DNA from 2 places in the Gracilibacillus sp. Marseille-QA3620 genome. Region 1 is predicted to be linked to the other one. Evidence: riboswitches for the same ligand, from Rfam matches in the RefSeq annotation. Region 1 holds a riboswitch; the other holds the start of a gene.
The links. A riboswitch is a leader RNA that binds a small molecule or an ion and turns the genes downstream of it on or off. The one in region 1 is predicted to bind glycine.
Positions count from the first base shown of each region.

Region 2: linked by a shared signal. The riboswitch ahead of ACY8DX_RS02365 (amino acid permease) and the one ahead of gcvT (glycine cleavage system aminomethyltransferase GcvT) in region 1 are both predicted to bind glycine.

Region 1 covers NZ_CM143102.1:3,040,723-3,046,800, forward strand. The annotation lists gene gcvPB (aminomethyl-transferring glycine dehydrogenase subunit GcvPB) at 1-842, opposite strand, end outside; gene gcvPA (aminomethyl-transferring glycine dehydrogenase subunit GcvPA) at 835-2,181, opposite strand; gene gcvT (glycine cleavage system aminomethyltransferase GcvT) at 2,178-3,296, opposite strand; glycine riboswitch at 3,379-3,470, opposite strand; glycine riboswitch at 3,474-3,566, opposite strand; gene ACY8DX_RS15335 (DEAD/DEAH box helicase) at 3,746-5,440, shown strand; gene ACY8DX_RS15340 (YqhG family protein) at 5,418-6,078, shown strand, end outside.
Region 2 covers NZ_CM143102.1:461,189-467,266, reverse strand. The annotation lists gene ACY8DX_RS02385 (alpha/beta fold hydrolase) at 1-443, opposite strand, end outside; gene ACY8DX_RS02380 (flavodoxin domain-containing protein) at 559-1,035, shown strand; gene ACY8DX_RS02375 (hypothetical protein) at 1,084-1,227, opposite strand; gene ACY8DX_RS02370 (nucleoside deaminase) at 1,376-1,846, opposite strand; glycine riboswitch at 2,161-2,243, shown strand; gene ACY8DX_RS02365 (amino acid permease) at 2,366-3,730, shown strand; partial or broken gene ACY8DX_RS02360 (LLM class flavin-dependent oxidoreductase) at 4,487-4,891, shown strand; gene ACY8DX_RS02355 (HIT family protein) at 4,912-5,409, opposite strand; gene ACY8DX_RS02350 (M23 family metallopeptidase) at 5,425-6,078, opposite strand, start outside.

The sequences.
Region 1 (6,078 bases):
CCTCCATGAGGTCCAGTAAAGGTCTTATGCAAGTTAAGGTGGACTACATCAAAGCCCATATCCCCCGGCCGTGCCTTTGACAAGACGGCATTCAGGTTCGCCCCATCATAATACAGCTTTCCGCCGACACCATGGATGATTTCCGCCATTTCCGTAATTTGCTCCTCAAACAAGCCAAGTGTATTTGGATTTGTCAGCATCAATGCCGCAGTATCCGGCCCTACAACCCTCTTTAAGTCCTCAAGGTCAACCAAGCCATCCTCACCAGATTTCACGGTAATGGTCTGCAGACCGGCCACCGTTGCAGAAGCTGGGTTTGTTCCATGTGCGGAATCTGGGACAATGACCTTCACACGGTCGAAATCACCATTTGCTTCATGGAATGCACGAATCATCATTAACCCTGTCCATTCCCCATGGGCGCCTGCCGCAGGCTGAAGAGTTACCTCATCCATACCCGTGATTTCCTTTAAGTGCTGCTGGAGGTCATACATTAATTCCAGTGCCCCTTGTGCCGCTTCAGCCTCCTGCAGGGGATGCACATGAGCGAATCCTGGGAATCGTGCGACGCTTTCATTAATCTTCGGATTATATTTCATCGTGCAGGAGCCGAGTGGATAAAATCCGGAATCCACCCCATGGTTTCTGCGGGAAAGAGCCGTATAATGACGCATGATATCAAGTTCAGACACCTCCGGCAAATTCGGCTCTTCCTCTCGAATGAATTCATTCGGCAGCAATTCTGAGAGGCTTGCCTCTGGGACATCCAATTCCGGCAGGGAATAGCCAATACGGCCTGGTTTTGTAAGTTCAAATATTAAAGGCTGATCCTGTTTATGCATGGAAATCCCCCAATTCTTTTGCAAATGTATCAATTTCTTCCCGTGTACGCAGCTCTGTTACGGCAACAAGCATACACCCTTCAAGCTCTGGATAATCACGTCCTAGATCATAACCGCCAATAATTCCTTTCTTAAGGAGCAGACGATTCACTTCTTGAACAGATCCATTTACCTTCACGACAAACTCATTAAAGGATGGTCCCTCAAAGGCTATTTTAAGTCCATTTGATTTAAGAGCCTCTTTTGCATAATGAGCCTTCTGGATATTTTGGACAGCCATCTCCTTCACGCCTTGTTTCCCGAGTGCGGTCATCGCAACAGATGCAGCAAGCGCATTTAAGGCTTGGTTGGAGCAAATATTAGAGGTAGCCTTATCCCTTCTGATATGCTGTTCCCGTGCTTGAAGGGTTAAAACGAAGCCTCGCTTGCCTTCTTCATCCACCGTTTGACCGACAAGACGGCCCGGCACCTTCCGCATTAATTTATTGGTAACGGCAAAGTATCCGCAATGCGGACCGCCAAAGGCTGCAGGGATGCCGAATGGCTGGGCATCGCCAATCACGATATCAGCGCCGAATTCCCCTGGAGGCGTTAATACACCAAGGGATAACGGGTTGCTTGAGACAATCATCATCGCCTTTTGAGCATGAACCAGCTTCTCAACCTCCGCAAGATTTTCAATGCGACCGAAGAAATTCGGATACTGAACAATAAATCCAGCTGTATCTCCGTCTATTTGTTCAGCTAATTTCTCCAAGTCTGTCACGCCATCCTTGCACGCCACAACTTGAAGGTCAATATATTGTCCCTTTGCATAGGTTGCAAGAACAGCACGAGATTCAGGATGAACTGCCTCTGAGACTAGCAGCTTCTTCCTGCGAGTAGACCCAGCGGCAAGCATGGCTGCCTCAGCAAGCGCCGTACCCCCGTCATACATGGAGGAATTGGCTACATCCATACCCGTCAATTCGCAAATCATTGTCTGGAATTCAAAGATAGCCTGCAGCTCTCCTTGCGAAATCTCCGGCTGATAAGGTGTGTAGGCTGTATAAAACTCAGAACGGGAAATGACATGATCAACAATAACCGGCATGTAATGGTCATACACTCCTGCACCAAGGAAGGAGCTATAGCTTTTAAGGTCGGCATTTTTTGCCGCCATTTCAGCTAATTCCTTCAATAGGGCTGACTCTGATTTGGCCGGCTTGATGGCATACTCCCCTTTGAAACGGACATTGGATGGAATATCAGAGAATAGGTCGTCAATTGAATCAACACCAATTGTTTGCAGCATTTCTTTCTCATCTTCGGTAGTCATCGGTAAATAACGGTGGTTCATTTCTGCACTCCTCCTGCTTGCGGACGTTTATAAAATGGGGTTTTGACCACTTTAGCCTTTAATTGCTTGCCGCGAATCTCAACCTTTACTTCTCCATCAAGTGTGGCATATTCACTTTTAATGAGCGCCAAACCAACATTCTTCTTCAAGGTAGGGGATTGGGTGCCTGTCGTGACCTCTCCAATCTGAACACCTCCGGCAATTACCGGATAGCCATGACGCGGGATTCCCCGGTCAATCATCTCGATGCCGACCAGCTTGCGCGGAGCCCCGTTTTCTTTTTGTGCTTTTAATGTTTCTCGACCAATAAAGTCTCCCTTATCAACTTTGACCGTAAAGCCTATTCCTGCTTCTATCGGGGTAATATCCTTCGAAAGCTCCTGTCCGTAAAGCGGCAGTTTAGCCTCAAAACGAAGAGTATCGCGTGCTCCCAGACCGCATGGTATAAGACCGATACGCTCGCCTGCTTTCAGCAGTTCCTTCCAAAGTCCTGCCGCATCCTCGCTTCGGCAGTACAATTCAAAGCCATCCTCCCCTGTATAACCGGTCCTAGAGATCAGCACGTTCATTCCAGCGACCTTCACATCCTCATAAAAGCTGAAGAAGCCTAAGCTTGTTAAATCTGCCTCTGGAGCAAGGGGCTGCAGAACCTCTTCTGCAAGCGGTCCCTGCAAAGCGAGCAGGGCGATTTGTTCAGAAATATTTTCAAGCTCTGCTCCTTCAGTCAAATGGGACGTCAGCCATTCAAAATCTTTGTCAATATTTGAGGCATTCACTACAAGGAGATAGTCATCCTCAGCCTTCTTATAAATAATTAAATCATCGACCGTTCCGCCATCCTCATAGCAGAGAGCTGTGTACTGTGCTTTACCTGCTATCAATTTACTCACATCATTGGTCACCATTTTTTGAAGAAACGGCAGTGAACCTGCTCCCTTGACTGTAAATTCACCCATATGGGAGACATCAAAAAGGCCCGCCTTCGTTCTAACTGCCTCATGCTCATGCTTGATTCCCGAAAATTGCACAGGCAGCTCCCAACCGCCAAAGTCAATCGTCTTTCCGCCGTATTCCCCATATACTGAAATCAGCGGAGTTTGCTTTAACTTCTCCATCCTCTACCTCCCAATGATTCGTATAATCCCTTTTCAATCACAGAAAAAAGGACAGAAACCAGCCCTAATTTTAGGAAATGGTCTCTGTCCTGATACCTGAAAGTTTACCGCATACATCCTGCGTTTCCCCTTTGGTGGCCTCATCTAGTTAAATAGTGAAAGCACTCTCCAGAGTTGCGTCCAGCAAGTGTTCTTTTGCCTGAGAGATTCACGGTCTCAGCCGTTTGCTCCTTCGGCGCCGCAGCCTGCGGTCTCTCCCCTTGCCTTCATTCGCTCATATTTTTATGTAATTGGTTCATACTAAACATCATGCAAAGGGATTAGACTATTATCAAAATAATCTAACAAGATAGTTATATCCTATCATCAAGAGGAACATTGTGGCAAACGTAAACCTCCACTTGAAGAGGAATTGCCCAAGCTTACTATAAGGAAAGACGGGGTCAGCCATGAGCAATATTCCAGATATTCATTTTGAAGATGGGTGGGAAACAGAGCTTGAAGAGAGAATCAATGAAGATGGACCTTGGTCAAGCTATTCTCTTTTTCAACTTAGCATCGAAGCTGAAAAGCAAAAGCTAATACCAGATTTCACTGGGTTAATCGGACCGAAGCATCTTTCGGGATTCACTCCTCTCCCCCACCAGCTCGAAGCAGCAACAGAAGTAATCGAGCGCATGAACGGAAAAGCCATCTTAGCCGATGAGGTCGGTCTTGGAAAGACAATAGAGGCAGGGCTTATTTTAAAAGAGTACATGATTCGAGGACTTGCACGAAAAATACTCATCTTAGTTCCTGCTTCCTTGGTCTCTCAATGGGGAACAGAGCTGAATCAAAAATTTCATATTCCAGCCTGCATTTACCGCAAGGGCTATGGGTGGGATGGAGATATTCTCATAACCTCCATTGATACAGCCAAACGGGAGCCACACCGGTCTGCCATTCTTGAACAATCCTATGATTTGGTCATCATTGATGAAGCTCATAAATTAAAAAACAATAAAACCAAAAACTATGAATTTGTTCAAAAAATCCAAAAGAAGTTCTGCCTGCTGCTGACAGCTACGCCTATCCAAAACAAGATTGAGGAAATTTTCTACCTTGTTTCCTTGCTGAAGCCAGGCCATCTTGGCAGTTATACGAGCTTCAATGAGCGATTCTCCGCCAAAAAGCGTTCCTTGAAGGATGATGCCTACCTGAAGGAATTAGTGAACCGAGTCATGATTCGTAATAAACGCCAGGAAACAGGGATTGAATGGACAAGCAGAAAGGTAGAGTCGGTCTTCATTGAATTCTCCGAGAAGGAGAGAGCCCTTTATGATGCAGTCGCCTCCTTCCGTGAGGCTTTGCCGGAGAAAATGAATACCGGCTTCTCCTCCCTGATTCTTCAGCGGGAGGCCTGCAGCAGCCGAGAAGCTGTCTACTTTACGCTTCGCAATATGCTTGAGAAATATCCAGATGCCAGTGAGACCTATAAGCAGAAGATTCATGAGCTGATTGGCAAGGTAGAAGAGGTGAATGTCAACTCGAAGGCTGAAAAAGCATTAGAGCTGATCAAGAATATTAATGATAAGGTCATTATCTTTACAGAATACCGTGCTACTCAGCTGTATTTGCAGTGGTTCCTCAAGCAAAACGGCATTACATCTGTTCCTTTCCGGGGCGGTTTTAAGCGCAGCAAAAAAGACTGGATGAGAGAGCTCTTTCAAAAGCAGGCACAGGTGCTGATTGCGACAGAAGCCGGCGGCGAGGGAATCAATCTGCAATTCTGCCATCACATCATCAATTTCGACCTGCCATGGAATCCTATGCGGCTTGAACAGCGAATCGGGAGGATACATCGCCTCGGCCAGACTGAAGATGTACGCATTTATAACTTTTCCGTCAAAGAAACGGTGGAGGAGCATATTATGAAGATTCTCTATGAGAAGATTCAATTATTTGAACGGGTCGTCGGCGAACTAGATGATATTTTAACAAGGCTCGAGGTCAAAAATCTTGAAGAGCATTTAACTGATATTCTTGCCAAGTCGAAGACTGAGGGAGAAATGAAAATCAAGATGGACAATCTCGCTTCCATGATTGAATTTGCGAAGCGGGTGAAAAAGGAGGAACCTGCAAGTGCAGCAAGTGGAAATCCATAAATTCCTGACAGAATTCTTTCAAGCAAACCATTGTGAAATCACCGAACAGGGACCAGGGCATCTCATCGTCCAATTGACAATCGAGATGGATAAAGAGCTCATGAATAGGCCATTTTACTGGCATTATCTTGAGAAGACCGGGGGAATTCCAAATCCGATGAGCTTAACGCTCATTACTGACCAGGAGCTGGCGCCGGAAGGGCTGAAGGGGGACTTCATTCACTTCGGCTCTCCTAGACTGCATCAAATCTTCACGCTATCGAGGAAGCTTTCACGTCATATCCGGCTTTTTGAGAAAATCCAGGTTTCAAACGGACAAGCCCCCTTATTTCCCTGGCTTTGCCTAAATGTTAACATCTCCTATGAATGTGACCGTAAAAAAGATCAGCTTCATTCCATTGGGCTGAACTTAATCAACGGAACAATCCTAGAGGATTTTTATGACACGGTGCAACGAGTCGACCTTACACCAAAAATACCGGATTATACTTTCACACTTTCACCAATCATCCGCTATCAAAGCGGGATTGGCCGCTTGAAAAGTCATATGCAAATGAAAGTCACTCAGGACAACCATTCCTGGGCAGCTGATGCCATGGAGCGATGGAACAAGGATTTGGCCTTATTAAATCATTTCT
Region 2 (6,078 bases), 1.7 Mb from region 1:
TATGCTGCGGCGATATCATCTAAGCTTCCTTCTGTCCAATCTCCTTCATTAACCGAGAGGGCCTTTGGCGACATATCGACCAATATACACGACTTGATGGAGTCCACACCAAATTGCCTGACGTATTCCCAAATCGTCAAACAGCCAAATGACCAACCCATAAGCGTTGGTTCATGAACCTCCAACGCTTGAAGTACTGTCTGCAGATCTTTTGCATGGGTGATGTATTCATTCCCCTCTGCTGTAACTGTCGATCGTCCATGACTGCGCGGGTCGATGGCAATCACCCGATGTGTCTTGGCAAAATGCCCTATTTGCTTTTCAAATACCTCCAGGGTAAAGGTCCAGCCGGGAATAAACACCAATGGCTCCCCTTGTCCGATATCCCGCACATATAATTCCGCTCCACCAGAGAGCTCCACATACTTCCCACCTTTTGTCATCCTTATCGCCTCCCTCTTCCTATCCTTATTCAAGATACATCATTCGATTCCTTGCAATATTTCATGTATGCTTATGGTGAACATTCATTTCACTTGAAGGGAGCGATTAAGCACCATGAAAACAATGATTGTTTATGCTTCAAAAAGCGGCACCACCAAGACCTGTGCTGAGATGCTCGCACACGAGATTGACGGAGTTACAACCCTCATTGATATTGTCAGCCAAGAGCCTGATCTCAGTGATTATGACACTATTCTTATTGGCGGCCCGATTCGATACGGCAGGCTTCACAGCGCGGTAAAGGAATTTATGCAAAACCATAAGAGCGAACTGCTCGACAAGGAAATTGGTTTATTCATTTGCTGTGGCAATGAACAGCAGGCAGAGCAGCATTTCACCGATAACTTTCCGCCAGAGCTTCTAGCCCATGCACTTGCACATGAATCCTTTGGCGGGGAGATTCGCCTGGATGCACTCAGCTTTATTGAGCGGCTTGTTGGGAAGATGGCTATGAAGAGTCTCGCAGACGGAGAGACCGTCAGCATTCATAAAGATAAGATTGAACATTTTGCACATGCGGTAATGAGTTAAGATGATAAATAATTCCTAAGCCCCATATTATCGGGGCTTTTTTCGTGCCTATCGGGAAGCTGGAACAGCTTCTATCTGCTTCTTTACAAGCTTCGCTAATGCGATGATCGTATCATAGGAGTCATTCTGGAATTCAACTTGGGCAAACTCTGCTCCAAGCTCCGCACATACCTCCTGACATTCAGTACCCACCTCGAAGTATGATTCAATATCCGTTGACAAGGAGAGCAGCTCACAGGTTACAAAGCCTTTCCTGCCTTTTTGAACAAGCTCCTTGATAACCCCTGCCCCCTGAGCATTGGCATAAGGGCCATTCTCACATTAAGAGAATGGCCCTTATTTAATAAATGGCTTTATTCGCTTGTGCATACTCCTCGAATAACTCCATACATTGGGTACGGTCCAGCTCCTCAAGGTCAAGAATGGATGAATCCTCGAAACCATCCTGAATGAAACGATAAATAAAATCATCCCTGAATCCTATCGCCTCTGCGTCCTTCGGTGTGCAGCCATAGTACACCTTATGAATATTAGCCCATATAATGGCCGATAGACACATCGGACATGGAAAACCTGTAGCATACAGTACACAGCCGGATAAATCATGCGTTCCGAGCACCTCACCGGCCTTGCGGATCGCATTGACCTCCGCATGCGCGGTCGGATCATGATCCTTCAGCACGGTATTGGATGCAACCGCAATGACCGTCCCGTTCTTATCAATAATGGAAGCCCCAAACGGTCCCCCATCATTTTGGTTCATCGTTCTTCTTGCTTCTACTATCCCGCGTTTCATCGCATCATTCATCATTTCAACACCTCTTTTGTCTCAAGCACTCTCTTAGTCTATTCATTCAAATGCTCCTCTTATTCTTTACCCCGCACTAATAAACATCAAATGCTTTAGTAAAATCTTATGCCTTAATAACGCTCCTTGTCAGTCTGTTTGTTAGATAAGCTTCCAAATGATTTTTCGACATTTCCCAGTCATTTCCGGTTAAAATAATTGACCAATTTATCGCATTCATGTTAGACTTCCATTATTCTATAAAAATAAATGGGAATCATTTTCCCATGAAAACTGGATACTAGTAAGCGTTGAATGCCGTGGATCAAACTATGGCAGGAGCAGCTTCTGGAGAGACTGTACAGCAAATGTGCAGCGCCGAAGGATTCATAATCTCAGGCAAAAGGACAGGAGAGTAGCAAGTATTGCATTGTTATTTTTCTAAAATGCCCTTTAGAGATTGGATTCTGTTCCAATCTCTTTTTTATTTTCTCGAGGAACTTTATCCGGTTCATCTAGACATACAAGCGGAGGCGAAGAAACATGGGGCAACAAGAGTTAAAACGAGATTTAAAGAACCGGCACGTTCAATTAATCGCCATTGGCGGAACAATTGGAACCGGGTTATTTTTGGGGGCAGGTAAATCAATTGCCCTGGCAGGTCCATCTATCATCTTTTCCTATCTTCTGATTGGGATTGCGTTATTTTTTGTGATGAGGGCTTTAGGGGAATTGCTATTATCGAATACCGGGTATACCTCCTTCACGGAATTCGCCACGGAATATATCGGACCGTGGGCTGGATATGTGACAGGCTGGACCTATTGGTTTTGCTGGATCATGACCGCGATGGCGGACATCATTGCCGTCGGAGTCTACATGCAGTATTGGTTTGACATTCCGCAATGGATACCGGCATTTGCGTGCTTAATTATTCTCGTAGCATTGAATTTATTATCCGTTAAGCTGTTTGGCGAGCTTGAGTTCTGGTTTGCCATCATTAAGGTCATCACGATTATTGCTTTGATTGCGGTCGGAATTGTATTATTGGTCATTGGCTTTCAAACAAATACGGGAACGGTTTCCCTATCAAATATATGGAGTCACGGCGGCATGTTCCCGAATGGGGTCCAAGGCTTCCTGCTCTCCTTCCAGCTTGTCGTCTTTTCTTTCGTCGGCATGGAGCTTGTCGGTGTATCAGCAGCCGAAACAGCTGATCCTAAAAAGAACATTCCCTCGGCAATTAATAAGATTCCGGTACGAATTCTATTATTCTATGTCGGAGCGATTATCGTTATACTAACTATCAATCCATGGACAATGCTGAACGGAGACAGCAGTCCATTCGTCGGTGTATTTACGCTTATTGGCATCCCAGTGGCAGCCGGCATAATCAATTTCGTCGTCATGACATCTGCTGCATCAGCCTGCAACAGTGGTCTCTTCTCCACGAGCCGCATTCTTCACTCCTTAAGTAAGGATGGCTCTGCTCCGGCGAAAATCGGGAAATTGAATAAGAATGCCGTGCCAAGCAATGCGCTATTCCTTTCTGCCGTTGTTGTATCAATTGGGGCCCTTCTCAGCAAGGTCATTCCTGAACAGGCATTTACGATTGTGACGACCATAAGCGCAATCTGTTTCATCTGGGTATGGAGCATTATCCTGATTGCCCATATCCGTTATAAGAAAACACGGCCAGAACTTGCTGCTAAATCGACGTTCAAGGCACCATTCGCCCCATTCATCAACTATGCCGTTTTAGCGTTATTCGCACTCGTACTAATTGTCATGCTGTTTGCTGAGGCAACGAGACTCGCACTCTTACTGACACCAATTTGGTTCATCGCTTTAGTATTTCTTTATAATCGGCAGCGAAGTAAGATTGAAGTAGTAGAAAATAAGTGTTAACCATAGGAACCCGCCTAGAGAGGCGGGTTCTTTTTTACACCCACGCTTGGTCAATTTTAATTAATGGAATATTTTGCGGTTTATATAAGGGATATCTATTTTAGACCTCAAATATACTTTATTAACAGGAAATGCAGGCAGTAAATACTTAGCTGTTCAGAAGGGAAAGAGGATATTGTTTAAAAAAATATTAACCATTACTCTTACTTTATTATTATTAATTGGTACAAGTTTTAGTTTGTCACATCATTATCATTCCAATTTCCTTGACGATTCTTTTTTTGTAGGAGTAATCTTCACCCTATTCAATTGGTTTTTCACTTCAACCGGAGAGCTTAAAGCTCGATACTATGACCAAGCTATACAAGGGGTTCGCGGGATAAAAACAGATATACCAAATGTAAATAAAGAATTCTTCTTTTATCCAAACCTTCCTTTTCTCACATCCTTGATCTATACCCTTATTGCCTTTACCACAAAGTTTTATTGAGAAGGAAATGAACAAAATTAATTTTGTTACACTTAAAACAATCCATAGAATCATTATCTTCCCGAGTGAAAAAGCTCAATGCATTCCTCCCCCTCCATAAGTCATCATCCGGGTTCTTTTTCCAGCATTTTAGTATACTTATCCCTAATCAGCTTCATTTATAAGGGGGATTATCATGGAATAGTATCGTATTGATGCAAGCAAGGGACTTTAATTTGGTATTTATACATTGGGCGACCATTTACCTAATCCGCATACCGGGGACATTCAAGCGTTCTATTGACGCTTACCGGGAAGCAGCCAGACAAAACGGCTATGACCCATCTACCCTTCCAGTCGCAACGGCTGGCTTCTTCTTTATCGCAGACGATGCCGAGAAAGCGCTTGACGAGTACTACCCTCATATCAATAAAGGAATGGAACGCACCAAGGGACGCGGTTTTCCGCATGCTGCTTTCATCCAAGGAAGTAACCCGCATAATGTCATGAATGTCGGCAGTCCACAGCAGATTATTGAGAAAATCCTTTATCAGCATGAACAATTTGGTCACCAGCGCTATATTGCCCAGATGGATTTCGGCGGAGTGCCGCGCGAAAAAGTCATCGAGAAAATTGAAATCATTGGCACGGAAATCCTTCCTGCCATTCGAAAATATACTGCTAAATCATAAAAAAAGGACACATCGAATCACTAGCATTCGATGTGTCTATTTAATTCAGCCGTTAGCCTTTGAATACCGTCATACATCTCTTCCCTGCTTTTCTTATCATTCATCTCTGTTCGCGCATGGAGTAGAACAGGACGCACAGATTCGATCGAGTGTCCGAACGATTCCATCCATTGATAACGCGGTACCATCCATGTGTGAAAATGATGGGTTGTATCCTCATTATAGAAGTAATAGACATGCTCAATTCCAAGGACGGTCCGCTGTGCCCTTCTGATTTTCGCTAGAAAGCTGATATAGTCCAGCCGCTCCGCATCAGTCAATTCATCCAAGCTGATAATATGGCGTTTGGATGCGACAATCACCAGTCCCTTGATTGGATAGGCAGCATCCTGATGAGCATGGAAATGAGCTGTCTCCCCAATCACACCGCCATCCGGCTCAACCAGACCACTCGTTAACGCACAGCTCAGGCATTCCACCTCAGCGGTTCTTCCATCTGATAAAGTAATAGTTCGCATGAATCACCAGCCCTTTCACCAAACAAGATCATTTCTTACAAGGAATCGGTCATTAAACTCAATGGGAACCCCCACTCCATCCTTTTCAGCATGAATATGTACATGAGGCTCTGACGTGTTACCAGAATTGCCGACAAGTCCAAGCTTCTCTCCCGCCTCAACCTGTTCGCCTGCTTTGACCGTCAGACTGTCCTGCTGCATATGGGCAATCCATACTTGAGCTTCAGTACCATCACATTGAAGAGCCACATGGTTTCCTGCTGCCTTTTCCGGATTGGTTTGCGGCGGATTCAAATCAGGAAGTTCCTGTTCTGCCTCCACCACTTCTCCTGTACATGGACTGTAGATACCATCGCCATAGATTCTGTATTTAGAATTATCACCTGGATAAATGCCAGTGGCTCTCACTCCCCATTTGTCGATCTTTACGATATCAACTGCATATTGCTGGCTTTCATAGGCATGATGGTAGTTGACCTGAACATGAGCTCCTCCCTGTCCAATAAAATAGACTCCATCCTTTAACGGGAACTCCAGCTCAATGGCCTCCTCATTTGTCCAAAGCCCGCTGATAGCCAGCACATTATACAGACCGAATACCCCTATCAACAAAAGATAAAGAGCAAATGACCATTTCTCTCCCTTTTCTAAAGGTGCCCTGAAAGGCTT